One region of the Exiguobacterium sp. NPDC077395 genome, then DNA from elsewhere that is predicted to be linked to it. Evidence: riboswitches for the same ligand, from Rfam matches in the RefSeq annotation. Region 1 holds a riboswitch; each other region holds the start of a gene.
The links. A riboswitch is a leader RNA that binds a small molecule or an ion and turns the genes downstream of it on or off. The one in region 1 is predicted to bind S-adenosylmethionine.
Positions count from the first base shown of each region.

Region 2: linked by a shared signal. The riboswitch ahead of msrA (peptide-methionine (S)-S-oxide reductase MsrA) and the one ahead of ACQKD4_RS11875 (Na+/H+ antiporter NhaC family protein) in region 1 are both predicted to bind S-adenosylmethionine.
Region 3: linked by a shared signal. The riboswitch ahead of ACQKD4_RS00845 (2,3-diketo-5-methylthiopentyl-1-phosphate enolase) and the one ahead of ACQKD4_RS11875 (Na+/H+ antiporter NhaC family protein) in region 1 are both predicted to bind S-adenosylmethionine.

Region 1 covers NZ_JBNNHU010000002.1:273,590-278,644, forward strand. Annotated here, with positions in the region: gene ACQKD4_RS11865 (rhodanese-related sulfurtransferase) at 1-820, opposite strand, end outside; gene ACQKD4_RS11870 (TVP38/TMEM64 family protein) at 1,049-1,693, shown strand; gene ACQKD4_RS11875 (Na+/H+ antiporter NhaC family protein) at 1,712-2,995, opposite strand; SAM riboswitch class I at 3,065-3,159, opposite strand; gene ACQKD4_RS11880 (GGDEF domain-containing protein) at 3,258-4,937, opposite strand.
Region 2 covers NZ_JBNNHU010000001.1:1,177,443-1,182,497, reverse strand. Annotated here, with positions in the region: gene ACQKD4_RS06070 (methyltransferase domain-containing protein) at 1-329, shown strand, start outside; gene rlmN (23S rRNA (adenine(2503)-C(2))-methyltransferase RlmN) at 369-1,430, opposite strand; gene ACQKD4_RS06060 (amidase family protein) at 1,496-2,902, opposite strand; gene ACQKD4_RS06055 (hypothetical protein) at 3,016-3,177, shown strand; SAM riboswitch class I at 3,222-3,321, shown strand; gene msrA (peptide-methionine (S)-S-oxide reductase MsrA) at 3,390-3,914, shown strand; gene ACQKD4_RS06045 (DM13 domain-containing protein) at 4,015-4,536, shown strand; gene ACQKD4_RS06040 (hypothetical protein) at 4,682-4,939, shown strand.
Region 3 covers NZ_JBNNHU010000001.1:144,726-149,780, forward strand. Annotated here, with positions in the region: gene ACQKD4_RS00830 (cupin domain-containing protein) at 1-134, opposite strand, end outside; gene ACQKD4_RS00835 (methylthioribulose 1-phosphate dehydratase) at 148-765, opposite strand; gene ACQKD4_RS00840 (2-hydroxy-3-keto-5-methylthiopentenyl-1-phosphate phosphatase) at 762-1,412, opposite strand; gene ACQKD4_RS00845 (2,3-diketo-5-methylthiopentyl-1-phosphate enolase) at 1,409-2,563, opposite strand; SAM riboswitch class I at 2,634-2,735, opposite strand; SAM riboswitch class I at 2,941-3,043, shown strand; gene mtnK (S-methyl-5-thioribose kinase) at 3,126-4,277, shown strand; gene mtnA (S-methyl-5-thioribose-1-phosphate isomerase) at 4,274-5,055, shown strand, end outside.

The DNA of each region.
Region 1 (5,055 bases):
CACAACAGAAATGTTGCACATTACACTCCGGGTTTGCACAATTAACGTAACGAACCGTCTCGGTTCCACAGTGCATGCAGTGTGAAACAATAGTCGGGTTCACAGAGTTAACAGGGACGTTGATGCGCTCGTCAAAGACGTAAAGCTCACCATCCCAGTTTTCACCTTTCGTCGCTTCGTCTTTTCCATACATCGCGACGCCACCTTTTAAGTGGAAGATGTTGTCGTGACCTTGGTCACGCATATATGCTGTAAATTTCTCGCAACGGACGCCACCAGTACAGTACGTGAGCAGTGTTTTCCCTTCGTAGAGGTCTTTGTTCTCTTCGAGCCATTCTGGCATGTAACGTGAAGCCTCTACATCGATTTTGATCGCGTTTTTAAAGTGACCAAGTTCGTACTCGTAGTTGTTACGAACGTCGAGGATGACGACATCATCACGATTCATCATCTCTTTCCATTCTGCTGGTTCGAGGTATGCACCGTGTTGTTTCGGTACATCAAACTCACCATCAAAGCGCCACGTCACGAGCTCTTTCTTGTGACGGACAAAAATTTTCTTGAACGCATGCTCTTCGACTTCATCGATTTTGAACTCGATATCGCTGAAGAGTGGGTTTGCTTTCAAGTCGTTCATGTATTGCTCAGTCTGTTCCCAAGTACCAGAGCACGTCCCGTTGATTCCTTCGGAGGAAATCAAGATGCGTCCTTTGATGCCAAGGTCTTTACAATACTTCAAATGTTCTTGCGTGAGTGTTTCTGGGTCTTCGATGTTGACGTACTTATAGTACAGCAAGACCCGCATTGGTTTTGTTTCCATGTTGTGTTGCTCCCCTGTGTTCAGTTTTTTGCAGGAAAACGAACGTTGGGTTGTGTCGTTCGACGAATAGACTTGCCTGCAACCACAAGTCCATTATTATATGATAAATATCACGACGAATTTTCGCAAATGGTTTTTAATTTTTTTTGACGAATGCAGGGAGATGCGTCTTGAAAATCGAATTCGGGTATTAGAGTAGTAGTAACGAAAGTTGAAGGTGGAACGACTATGCTCACTTCTCTCCAACAGTACATCATCCAATTAATCGAATGGCTTCAAAGTTTGCCTGGCGGTCCTTGGGCCGGACTCGGCGCTCCGTTTTTAGAAGCGATCTTTCCGTTTTTGCCACTCGTTTTAATCATTTCAGCGAATGCGGCAACATATGGTTTTTTGTTAGGGGTCCTTTTATCATGGATCGGGAACTTACTCGGAACGATTGTCGTCTTCGTGGCGGTCCGATATGTGTTTCGTAAACCGATGACGCGCTGGCTCGAGAAACATAAAGCGGCGGTCTATTGGTTAGAACGAATCAACCATATGAGTCCGATCTCACTCGGGTTCTTGTATTCGCTCCCGTTCATCCCAGTCAGTTTGATCACCTATTTGCTGGCGCTCATTCAGATGCCGCTCCGTACGTTCATTTTGGCGGCGGGATTCGGGAAACTACTCGTCGTCGTCATTTTCTCGGTCATCGGGGATCAATGGGAAGAATTTATCCAAAGCCCGTTTCGTTTATCGATGCTCGGTCTGCTTTTGGTCGCATTGTGGGCCATCAGTCGAGGACTAGAAGAAGTGCTCAAACGACGCGCTTTCAAAAAACGCAACGAGCAATTGAAGCAAGAGATGATCACTAAACGACAAACACCCCTTTGAACAAGGGGTGTTTGTCGTTTAAGACTGCTTTTTAAAACGCGGGAAGTTGAATGCAATCGCAATTCCTCCACAAATAAAGAGGAGGAACGGATAAAACATGAACGGGACGAGGTCAGGCGAAGCGGTCTTCGTCAACTCTGCGGCGATGAGAAGTTGCGCTCCGTATGGGAGAATCCCTTGTACACCACATGAGAAGATGTCGAGTACACTCGCTGATTTTTTCCGTTCGATCTCGTATTCGTCCGCAATGTTCGCGGCGAGTGGTCCGGCTACGAGAATGGAAATCGTATTGTTCGCGGTCGCTACGTTCGTCGCACTGACGAGACCCGCGATACTCCACTCGGCACCAGCACGTTTTTGAATCCGTGACGTCAACGCATCACGCAAATACGTGAGTCCGCCGTTGTGCGAAATAAGTCCGACGAGGCCGCCCATGAGTAACGTCAAGAACGAGATTTCGGCCATACCGACCATACCATCGGCGATAGCGGTCACAAATGCTGTGACGGATAAGCTTCCGTCGAGAAGACCGATGATTCCGGTTAGCGTGATCCCGCCCAACAGGACGAGAATGACGTTCAGTCCCGTTAACGCCAGTCCGATGACCGCGAGATACGGAATAAGTTTATACCATTCGAATGCAGCGACATCAACCGTCGATTCACCGTTCGACAAGACGGCGAGTAAAATCGTCGTGATGATGGCAGCTGGTAGCACGATCCAAAAATTTGTCCGGAACTTATCGCGCATGTTCGTCCGTTGCGTCCTTACGGCAGCAATGGTCGTATCCGAAATGAATGAAAGGTTGTCTCCGAACATGGCTCCGCCGACAACTGCCGCGGCTGCGATGGCGACGTTCACACCACTTTCCTCATGTATACCGAGGGCAATCGGCGCAAGTGCCGCAATCGTCCCAGTCGATGTGCCCATTGCCATTGAAATGAAAGCAGCAATGACGAATAGTCCACTTAAGAGAAGCGATGGGGGTAAGAGTGTCAACGCGGCGTTAACCGTCGCGTCGATGGCACCGATTGATTCAGCTACCGTTGAAAAGGCGCCGGCCAGTAAGAAAATAAAAATCATAATGATGATTCCCGGATTTCCGGCACCTTGTGCGATGCGTTCCACGGTTTGTGTGGCGCTTCCTTTTGTCATGAACGCTGCGACCATCAATGCGATCATGGCTGCGACGAGAACTGGAAACTTATAAAAGTCCCCATAGTAGACACCCGCCCCGATGAAAAAGAGCAAGAAGACGAGTAACGGCAGAAGTGCCCACTTGTTTGCTGTTGGTTGTTCCAAAATAATCACCTCACTAAAAAATAAAAAGGACCTTTTTCTTGAGAAAAAGGTCCTTCGTGCGAAATACCCTTTTCATCTTTCGGACTGTTGTCCGCTGGATTTGGCACAGGTTCCCCGCTGCCGAGACTTCATAGGGCCAGTCCCTCCGTCTCTCTCGATAAAAAGTTAAGTTATCCTATTATCAAACACGTTCCCTAACGTACCTGTTTCAAATCCCGTTGTCAACCTAAAAACTCCCCAATTCGATGTGAGAAAGGGGAGTTTACGTCGTTAAATTGTTGAAGTGCGCTACACGGTTACGTCCTGCATATTTTCCGCCAACATACAGGGCACGGTCCGCATTTCGAATCGTATCATCGAGACGCTTGTTCCCGAACGCTTCAATTGTGTCGACCCCGATGGAGGCGGTGACAGAAATCTCATGGTGGTCAACATGAAACGGTTTCGCTTCGATTTGATGGCGAATCCGCTCCGTGATTTCAATCGCTTGGTGCATATCACAATGATTGAGCAATAAAATAAATTCTTCGCCACCATAACGTGCAGCAAAGTCGTCTGGACGGAGCACTTGACGGATTCGTCGTCCGAACTCTTGTAAGACATGGTCCCCGACCTGATGACCGTACGTATCGTTAATCTTTTTGAAAAAATCAATATCGAGCATGGCAACCGATATAGGATATACCGACATATCGGATATTTGTTGAATGCCATATTCATAAAATGCACGCGCATTAGCAAGAAGCGTTAAACTGTCCGTCCGACTCTCGGTATAGAGGCGGTCCCGTTCGTGACAACGGCTAATGGTTCGGTTGAACGATTTTAACAATTTGATGATTTCGTGCTGAATAATCTTTGGATAACCGTATACAGGTTCTCCCATCATAACAATCCAGGTGCGAATCTCTTCGATTTCCTCCGAACGAACAGAAACGAAGCTGTGGTAATCGTCGTGGAAAGCATCAGAAAGGGAAGTATCCCATTCAAAGCGCATCTCATAGTCGAGGACTTGCTCGATTGGCTGACTCATGTCAAGCAACGTAAAGACGATGGGTCGATCGATGGGCTGTCGCGTCTTTAAATCAAAGTACAGGGTGCGTTCAAACAATTTAAACTCGACATACCCTTCATCATAATGATTCAGCTGTTCGCATTGACTTAAAAATACTTCGATGGCTTGCGCCTCGCTCTGTGACAAGGAAACGGCCTCTTTCGCTTCATCGTATTGCTCAATCAAAGATTTGAATGCATCTTGTCGCTCTTTTTGAATGAGGAGACGTTTAATAAAGAATGTCAACGCAGCGGCGATGCTACTGACGACGAGTAAGTTGGTCTCTCGGAAAAACGCTGCCGCTAAGATGAAAATCAAACTGACGACGTACGTATAGAAGGCAATCTTCATAAAGTCGCTTAATGCGATGTCGACGCGGAACCACCATTTCACCTGATATTTTTGGAATACCGTGTTTAAGAAGATGGCAAGGAACAGTCCGGCAAGCGGCACGAACGAATCTTGCGAATAAAAGTCGAGACCAGTCTCCCCACCGAGGGCGAGATAAACCGCTGCCGGGATGACAATCTCTAAGTACGCCGTAATGGCATTCCACGGATACGTGAAGCGGAAGCGGCGAATAGCAACTTTCGGTTTCAAGTTGGCGAATTGAAAGACGAACAACCCGATTTGGTTGACGATGAGTGCTGTTTCAAATCCAAAGAATAAAAATAAAATTAAGACGATACTTTCAGAAAAAGTGAAGTACACACCTTTGACTTCGATCGAGTCGAGTTGAAAAATGATGACCAATAATGAAATTAAAATAAACGACAATGGATCAATCGTCGGGGCGTGTAGGACATCCAATGCAAATAATGCGATGGTGAAGATGAATAAGGCACTCCATATACTCCAACCGAGCACGGACATCTTACGAAAGTGGTTCATGCGTTCCCTCCTAGCATGGGACATTTCAAGATCTAATAGTAATGATTCGTCACGATTTCGTGTGAGTCCTGCTTCTGTCCAATGATGCTTGAATTCTAGCATTGAGTATACACGGAAT
Region 2 (5,055 bases), on a different contig from region 1:
AAGCGGTCTGGTCGCAAGAAACGTATGACCTAGTTATCTGCATCTTCGGCCACTTTCCTCCACATGTCAGAGAAAAGGTGCTCGCCGGTATTCAAAAAACACTGCGACCTGGTGGCGTATTCCTGACCGAGGTGTACTCTACACATCAACTCGCCTACAGGACAGGTGGACCAAAAGACGCCCCACTTCTTTACACTGTAGAGATGTTCCACCAACTCGAAGACAATTTCATTCCTCTCGTTTTAAATGAGAATGTCGTATGGCGAGAAGAAGGAAGACTTCATCACGGTGAATCAGCTGTGATTCAATATGTCGGACAAAAACGATAAGCGAATGGCCTCCCCGAAAAATTCGGAGAGGCCATTTGATTACTTCGCGCCTTCGACGTTCATATGCTTACTGCGGAGCTGACCGCAAGCTGCATCGATGTCTGTCCCGTGTTCGAGACGGACACCCGTATTGACGCCACGCTTTTTCAAGATATCATAAAACGCCATGATATCTTCCGGTGTGCTTCGCTCATATTGGATATGTTCATTGACCGGATTGTATGGAATCAAGTTGATGTAAGACTTGTCTTTAATGTCTTCAATCAAGTCCGCGAGTTCTTCCGCGTGTTCTGGTAAATCGTTTACTTTCGAGAGCAAGATATACTCGAATGTGATTCGTTTATTCGTCTTCTCGACGTAATAGCGAATCGACGGCATGAGTTTATCAAGCGGGAACGCCCGGTTGATTTTCATGATGCGTGTACGAAGCTCATCGTTCGGCGCGTGAAGAGATAGCGCCAAATTGATGCGTAAGTCGAGGTCCGCAAACTTATAGATCTTGTCCGCAAGACCACTCGTCGACACGTTGATTTTACGTGGGGCGATTGCAAGACCACGCTCATCTTTGACGACGCGCAAGAAGTCGACCAAGTTATCGAAGTTATCAAACGGTTCACCGATTCCCATAACGACGATATGACTGACACGGTCCCCTTCTCCTTCTTCATCGAGGAAATGTTGGACAGTCATGATCTGCTCGACAACCTCACCAGCTGTCAAATCACGTGTCTTTTTCAACAAGCCGCTCGCACAGAAGCTGCAGCCGATGTTACAACCGACCTGTGTCGTCACACAGACCGAGCGACCATATTTATGACGCATGAGCACCGTCTCGATATAGTGACCATCATGCAATTTAAGTAAGAATTTGACCGTTCCATCGCCCGCTTCTTGTTTGACGAACAGTTCTTGTGTCGAGATGACGTATTTCTCAGTTAAGTAATCGCGTACTTCGTCACGGACGTTCAACGCGTCCATCGATTTGACCCGGTCGATGTAGAGCGAGTCCCAGACTTGACGTGCGTGGAAGGCACCATATCCTGCTTCCGTGCACTCGTTTGTGAGCTGATCGAACGTCAACCCGTATATAGATGATTTCATTCTAACCTGTCCTTTCTCTAATCCGCATACGTACCATTGTAGCGGACGTCAGAGACGGGTGCAACTTAGGAATAATCTGGAGGCGTCGGTCGTGTGATGAACTGTTCGAACGCATAAGCGACACGAATCAAATCTCGTTCTGCAAAGCTCGTTCCCGTGAACGATAGACCGAACGGGGCCCCACTCTCTTTTCGTTTATAAGGGACCGTGATTGTCGGGTGTCCTGCTTTCGCAGCCATGTCATAGTTCATGTCATGTGGCAGGACGATCGCGTCCAGTTTTTGCCCTTTTAATAGCTCATCCATTCCGTCCACTTTTGCGAAATGAACATCATCAATCCGACGGTCGAGATAACTAGCTTCGACGAGACGCCCTGAACGTGCATCTGACTGTTCAAAGATGGTCTGCCCGTGCGGAATCGATTCGGGGTGGTCCGCGTTCCATTCAATCAAGTCTGAAAGCGTCTTAAATGACACAGTTGTGTTCGCAAGATACGCCTCAATCCCAAGCTTGAATTCATCAAACAAAATATCTGCCTGTTCTAATGCATCGTGTTTCGGTAACGAGATCTCGACGAGTTCAACCTCGGCTTGACGCAACAATCGAAGTGCCTGTTCATACAACCCGACTTCTTCGTCTGAAATAGTTGGCTTGATAAATCCGACACGCATCCCGACCGCTTGACGGACATCGAGACATGTCACATAAGGCGGTCCGACTGGAGTTTCCCATGTCGCAGGATCAGCCGAATCTTCACCACACATTGTCTGCAAGGCAACGACCGCATCACGAAGGGTACGCGCCATCGGTCCAGCCGTATCCTGAGAACGTGAGATCGGAATGATGCCTGAACGACTGATCAAGCCGACGGTCGGCTTGATTCCGACGATACTATTATGCACACTCGGGTGTACAATCGAGCCGCTCGTCTCAGATCCAACGGCAAGGAGTGTCAAGTTTGCCGCAACCGCCGAAGCCGATCCAGAACTCGATCCCCCGACATCTAATTGGTCGCCATAAGGGTTCTTCGTTTGTCCGCCAACAGCACTCCAACCATTCGGCATATCTTCCGTTAAAAAGTTCGCCCACTCGGACAGATTCGCTTTTCCGAGAATGATGGCCCCGTCATCCCGCAATCGTTTCACGAGCTCGGCATCTCGACCTGCAAAATGATGTCGCATGGCGGCGGCACCTGCTGTCGTACGCATCAGACCGGCTGTCTCGATATTGTCCTTAATTAAGACGGGGATGCCGAGGAGCGGTTTGCGTACTCCTTTTTTATAGGCCCGGTCTGCCGCCTCTGCCTCGAACAGGGCGTCCGGATTTACCTGTATCACGGCATGAAGTCGCTCATTAAATGCAGCAATCCTTCTAAGATAATACGCTGTTATGTCTCGTGCCGTGAATTGTCCTTCTTTATACCCACGATGTGCACGTTCAATCGTCAGTTCATGTAATTGGATTTCTTCCATCCTACATTCCTCCTTTATCTCTCCCACTTTATTCGTGCTCTATGCCTGATTTCCTTTTCGTATCGCCAAGTCGATGTGTTCTTGTTACACTTAAGAAAAAACAGGAGGTTCCTATGACACGCTCCTACATATTCGTTCTACTCGCTGTGTTCGGTCTATTTTTCTTGCAGTTATACGGAGAAAATGTGCCGTATGGTCCGTTCATTTCGATTGGGTTGATTGGATTTATCATCGTCTTGACGATTTTTCAGTTGAAGCGAAAACCGAATCATTGACGAAAGTATTTTGAGGGTGGTATGATGCTCTCACCAACTACATATCGATATCAAGAGTGAACGAGAGATCTGGCTCCATGACTTCACAGCAACCTGCCATTGGCAAGGTGCTACGACCAGCAAGGGAAACCTTGGACGATATGACGAGAGCGCTCATGTCATCCGACGTGAGCGCTTTTTTTGTTGAAATACGATTTGGAGGGAACGACAAGATGGAAAAAGCAACATTTGCAGGTGGCTGTTTTTGGTGCATGGTAACACCTTTTGAAGAACTACCAGGGATTGAAGGAATCGTATCCGGCTATATGGGCGGACAGATCGACAATCCGACGTATGAAGAAGTCAAAACTGGAACGACTGGTCATTTAGAAGTCGTTCAAATCACATATGATCCATCTCTGTTTTCATATGAGCGTCTCCTCGAGCTATATTGGATTCAGACCGACCCGACCGATGAAGGTGGTCAATTCCAAGACCGCGGGCCACAGTATGCCCCAGCCATCTTCTATCACACGGAGGAACAACGAATCGCGGCTGAGGCGAGTCGAAACGTATTAGCGGCAAGTGGTCGCTTCACGGCACCTATTGTCACAAAAATCACTCCGGCGACGACATTCTTCGAAGCGGAAGAGTATCACCAGGATTACCATAAAAAGAATCCGAAACACTATAAAGAAGACCGGGCCATCTCAGGACGGGACACGTTCATCGAAGAGAACTGGACCGAAACCGTATAACGGTCATCAGACGCGAATTTTAACATTCGCGTCTTTTATAAGCCCAATAATCGGGAAAAGGCTATTAATGGTTCATACATCCGAAAAGGAGGACTTATACATGAAAACAAGTACGAAACTTATCATCGGTGTGATCGGCGTAGCCGTGATCGCCGTCGCCTGGTGGCTCATCTCACCGCTTTTCTTGACAGAGACCGTCGATGAAGGATTACCACCGACAGCTGTTGAGACGCCTGCTTCAGAAGAAGAAACAGAGGAAGAGACAACTGAGACACCGGAAGCACAACCGAGTCAAACCGAAGTAGCGGGTGTGTTCATGGACGGGGAGAAAAATTATGAAACGACGGGCACGATTCGCTCCGTCGAGGCAGAAGACGGGACGTACCTCCGATTTGAGGAGTTTGAGACGACAAACGGACCTGACTTATTTGTCTATTTGACGAAGCCAGGACAAGAGACAACCGAAGGCGTCAGTCTAGGATCGTTAAAAGGAAACATCGGGAATCAAAATTATTTAGTCCCTGCGGATGTGAATCTAGAAGAGTACAACACAGTCGTCATCTGGTGCCGTGCGTTCAGCGCGACGTTCGGGACTGGAGAACTGGCTGTAACAAGTGAATGAATTGACTGAAGGGTGGCTGAACAAATTGGCCACCCTCTTTTCAATTGAATTTGCCTAAAAAATAAAGACCAATCATCCAACATTAATTGAGAATATGCTATCATATATGTAAATAAGTGTAATTAAATTGAGGAGGTACACGATTATGGAGCAGACATTCTCACAACCATACAAACACTACTTTTGGAAACGTTTCTTTCTTTTCTTCATTCCATTGATGATGGTCGGTATATTATCCGAACCGATGATTATTCAAAATCCATTTGAAAAGCTCGAAGACTATGGAGAATTTGTGTTATTCTTGGCAATTTATATCCTTGTACTCGGTGGATGGGCGGCGTTTATAACGTCGATGATGTGGCGTATTAGACAACGCAAGTTGAAAAAAGAGGAGAATGAGTGAACTACTCGCCACTTATTTGCTTTGCAAATTGAAGTGGGAGCTTCTTGGGAAGACCGTGCTCTTATTAGCCACGGTTGTTTACCAAGCTCGTTGGGCAGTCCCTGCCCTGAAGGATT
Region 3 (5,055 bases), on a different contig from region 1:
TTTTCTTGAAGGGAAGCAGGTAATTTCGCGATGTCCCATGCTTCGTAAAGGATGCCTCGTGATTCTAAAAAGTCACGTACCTCTTGTTGATCACTGACACGTTCTTCGGTTTGTTGAAAATAAATCGTTGCCATGTTGAATTCCTCCTTATGAATGGACGCCTAAGGCGCGTAATTTTAATGAGTAGCTAAATAAAAATTCATATGCTTCTAGATAACGTTTTGCTGCAGCGGGTGTTTCGCCCCAAACGGTGATCCCGTGATTCCGGATGAGGACGGCACCGGCATCGCTTGTGACATGTGGGGCAAATGCACGGGCGAGTGTCGGGATATCCGCATGGTTCTCGATAATGGGGATTCGGACGCTTGCCGTTTCCTCCCAATAGCCGAGTGCCTTGATGATTTCTTGACCCGTGAACGTGACATGTCCGTTCGCCGCGTAAAGCTCTGAGATGACGTTGTTGTCGACCGTGTGCACGTGAAGGGAACAGGTTGCGTTCGTCTTGTTAAAGATTTCGACGTGTAGCAACGTCTCCGCGGACGGTTTGCCTGACTGCTCTCCAATCAATTGACCGGTCGCATCGACGAGGACGAAGTCTTCATCCGTACGCTTCCGTTTATCACGACCGCTTGCTGTCACGAGGAACGTCAACGGGTCGTCCGATACGCGGATTGCCAAGTTGCCGCTCGTCCCGGGAAACCAGTCCCGTGCGGCAAGCTCGTCTTTAATGTCAGCAAGTTCGACCCATCGTTCTTGTACGGTCATACATTCACTCCTTTCATGTGAGCTGAAATGTCATAGAATGTCTCGAACGGAACATAGTAGATTCCTTCCGCCTCGCATAGTGAAATCAGTTGACCCCGCGCATACACGACGTCGGCACGTTTGACGATTTCAAAATCGGTGACAGAGTCCCCGATGACGATCAACGTGTCGGTAGGTGAGACAATCTGTCGGGCAATCGTCGGCTTGCAACATCCGCAGTCGTTCAAACAATGAACATCGCATGAATGAGGCCATGTGACGCGCGCCGTCTCTCCTGAAAAATCAACGTGATTGCAGTAGATGTGTTCAGGTGCGACATGACCTCCTAGAATCGGATGGACGAAAAAGTCCATGCCCCCACTGACGACATCGAATCGAAAGCCGTACGACTGGGTCTCTTGCAAAAACTCGACAAACCCCGCTCGAAGCGTGATGGTCGACTGAAGAAACTCACGATACCGCTCTTGCTGGTTACTCGGGAGCAGGCTGAACATCTGACCGACGCCTTCTCGAATGGAGAGCGTTTGGTTCAAAACACCATCTTTGAGTTCGATCCATTCAGGTGGGGCGAAGCGTCGCATCAACGCGATGATGTTATCTTCTTCCGTGATGGTCCCGTCGAAATCACAGATGACGTGCGTACTCATCGCGCACCCCACGTATTCAGCGCAGTCGATAACGCATCGGTCTCGCTCGTTTTACCGATTGCCTGATCGATTGCTTGGCGGAACGCCCTCGCACCGGCAGCCGCACCGTCTGGATGCCCATGAATCCCACCGCCGGCATTGATCACGACATCCGTTCCGAAGTCACGAATCAAATCCGGGACGAGTCCTGGGTGAATCCCGGCAGAGGGGACCGTCAGAATCGGTTTCGTCCAATGGGATTCCGTCGCGTACGTTTGAATCTGTTGTGTTTCGTCTTTCGGAGTCGACAGTGAACCATATGGCGACGGGAAGAGCGTCAAGTCTGCCCCGGCGAGTCGAATCAGTTTCCCGAAAAGGAGGGAATGACGAATCAATCCGGTCAACGCTCCCGCAAAAGCAGGATGTGCCAAAATCGGGACGTGAATCTCAGGGTCTTTGGCGAGCTCTCGTAACGCGTCGAGCCCGTACGTATACACATTGAACAACAGTGCGGTCGCGCCTGCTTCGATCAAACGTTTTGCCTGATCGCGTAAGGTGAAAACGGGTCCGCTCAACGTGACGGCGTATAGAACGGAACGACCCGTCAGGTCTTGATGTTCTTGAATGATCGATGCCCCGACCCGTGCCCGTTCGATCGATGGGGTGAGCGGATTGTCATATAAAATCTCATCGTCTTTCACGAGATCGATACCACCTGTAAACTGGTCACGGAGCTGTGTCGCCAAAAAATCAAGGTCACGCCCGATGACACCTTTGAAGATGCTCATGGCGAGCGGTCGGTCGTGTACTTGAAGGATGTCGCGGACCCCTTCAACACCGAATGCGGCACCCGGAAAGTCCGATGCGAGCTCATTCGGGAGCGATAGGTCGACAAGTTGGACGTTTGGGTCGAGCGACAGTTTTCCGAATGTCGTCGTCAGAATGGACGAGAAGTCCGGCGTCACATTATGTAGCGGGTAACGAATCGAGAAACGACTCGTCGTTTCCTGTTGGGAGGTATCGATGACCGCGCCTCGGAACGCCTGTAGTTGATGCTGTTCGAGATGGTTCAATTCGGTCCATGTTCCGACGGTCAGCTCATGTGCGATTTTCTCAGCCACGCGTTCGACGTGATCGGTATGTTTGATTTCATAAGTTGCGATGATTCCCATAAGTTCCTCCTTTCAGGTCAAACAAAAAATGACCTCATGCCAAGGCAAGAGGTCATTCGAAAACAATGAACTCTTATCTCTCAGCGATAGCTGCAAGAATTAGCACCGTGCCATTTCTGGTCGGTTGCTGCGACATCATCGGGCTTGTCCCTCCGTCTGCTCTTGATAAGAATAGTTGTGAAGTTGTGAAATTTAATTGAATTTTTACATAGAATCGCTCACTCGTCAATTCCTTTTTTTGAGAAAAAAAGTTTGAAAATAATGTTTCTATATATGCGTGTCAAAAATAGGGAGTCGACCGAAAATAGAGGATTGACAACTAGCGTGCCTAGTCCGTAATATTCGTCTCAACACGTCAAATACAACTACATCATTTACTCTTATCGCGAGTTGGCAGAGGGAATTGGCCCTAAGACGCCGCAGCAACCGACCATTTGGCACGGTGCTACATCCACCAGACATATGTCTGAAAGATGAGAGGAACAACCAATTTGGGTGTGCCTCTTTCTCGCGGAGAAAGGGGCTTTTTTAATGCATAGATTCAAGAAAGGGGAAAATTATCATGGCTTATGAGGCGTTTACAGAACAAAGTGTCGTCGAACACGTTCGACAGTTGGGGTTACTAGAAGAGGGGATTGCAGAATGTGAGGAAATTGGAGATGGAAATTTAAATCTCGTCTTTCGCATTCGTCAAGGAGAAACGTCATTGATTGTGAAACAGGCGTTGCCGTACGCAAAAGTTGTTGGAGAGAGTTGGCCGCTCACGCTTGACCGTTCGTGGATTGAACAACTGGCCCTCCGTGAGTTTTCAAAAGTCGTACCACAATTCGTACCGGATGTACTCGGTAGTGACCGTGAACTCGCCTATACGATTTTGGAAGATTTGTCAGCTTTTGAAATCGTCCGGTCAGGCTTCCTAAAAGGAGAGAGCTATCCGAATTTGGCGCGTCACGTCGGTACATTCCTCGGGGAAACGTTGTTTGCGACATCTGACTATGCGAAAGGACCGCTCGCCAAGAAACAAATCGAAAAAGAGTATTACAATCCAGAGCTATGTGATATTACGGAAAAGCTGATCTTCACCGACCCGTATCGCGATGCAGAATCGAATCAAATCGAAATGGCTCTTCGTCCGGACGTGGAGCAACTTTGGTCAGATCTCGCCTTGAAAATTGAAGTGACGAAATTGAAGGTTGGGTTCGTGACCAAACATGAAGCGTTGCTACATGGGGATTTACATACAGGAAGCATTTTTGCGACGCGTCAGGAAACGAAAATCATCGATCCTGAGTTTGCCTTTTACGGTCCATTCGGTTTTGACATCGGTCAAATCATCGCCCATTTGGTGTTCTCGACGTATGCACATCCGTTGAAGCGGTTCGAACGCTTCACAGAAGTGCTCACTCTGTGGGAGACGTTCGAAAAAACGTTCCGTACACGCTTCACACAGGCGGTCGAGCCGTTCAACACAGTAGGATTCGTGGACGAACTGTTGCCATCGATTTTGAGTGATGCGATCGGCTACGCAGGCTGCGAATTGATTCGTCGGACGGTCGGTCTAGCGGGTGTCGCTGACTTAGAAACGTTGCCAGACGACCTTCGGATCGAACGGAAACGTCACGCCTTGGAGCTCGGCACGTGTCTCATCAAACAGCGCCATCAGATTCAATCGATTGACCAGCTAATTCCAGTCCTATCGGAGGTGCGTGTATGAGTGTGCAAAGTATTCATTTCGATGCCGACACCGAGGTGTTGACGATTTTAGATCAGACACAGTTGCCGCAAGAAGAGCGCTATGTCGAAGTGTTAACGCTCGAACAGGCAGAACAGGCGATCAAGGCCCTTCAAGTTCGGGGAGCACCGGCCATCGCTTACTTTGGGGCGTTCGTCCTCGCGAAAGAGGCATCACGTCTCCAGGACAATTTATATTTTCACCGCCAATTGGACCAGGTCGGCCAACGGTTGATTGCGACAAGACCAACAGCGGTCAACTTACAACATGTCATCGAATCACTCCTTCGACTAAATGTGGGGGAAGACTTTGAGCAGATCGCAAAAGCCATCAAAGCGCGTGCGATTGAAATCTATGAACAAGACGTGGCGACGTATCGCACGATTGGTGAGCATGCGTTGACCGTGTTACCTGCTGGAGGGAACGTGTTGACGATTTGTAACGCCGGTGCCATTGCGACGTCACGGTACGGCACCGCGCTTGCTCCGTTTTATGTCGGAAAAGAACGAGGCATCCCGTTTCGTGTATTCGCGTCGGAAACTCGTCCACTGCTTCAAGGGGCACGGTTGACCGTATGGGAACTCGACCGGGCAGACATCGACGTCACATTGATCACGGATAACATGGCGGCGTGGACAATTCAGACGAAACAAATCGATGCCATCATCGTCGGGGCGGACCGCATCACCCGTACCGGTCATACGGCCAACAAAATCGGGACGCTCCAGCTCGCAATTTTGGCGAAGCATTATGGCATCCC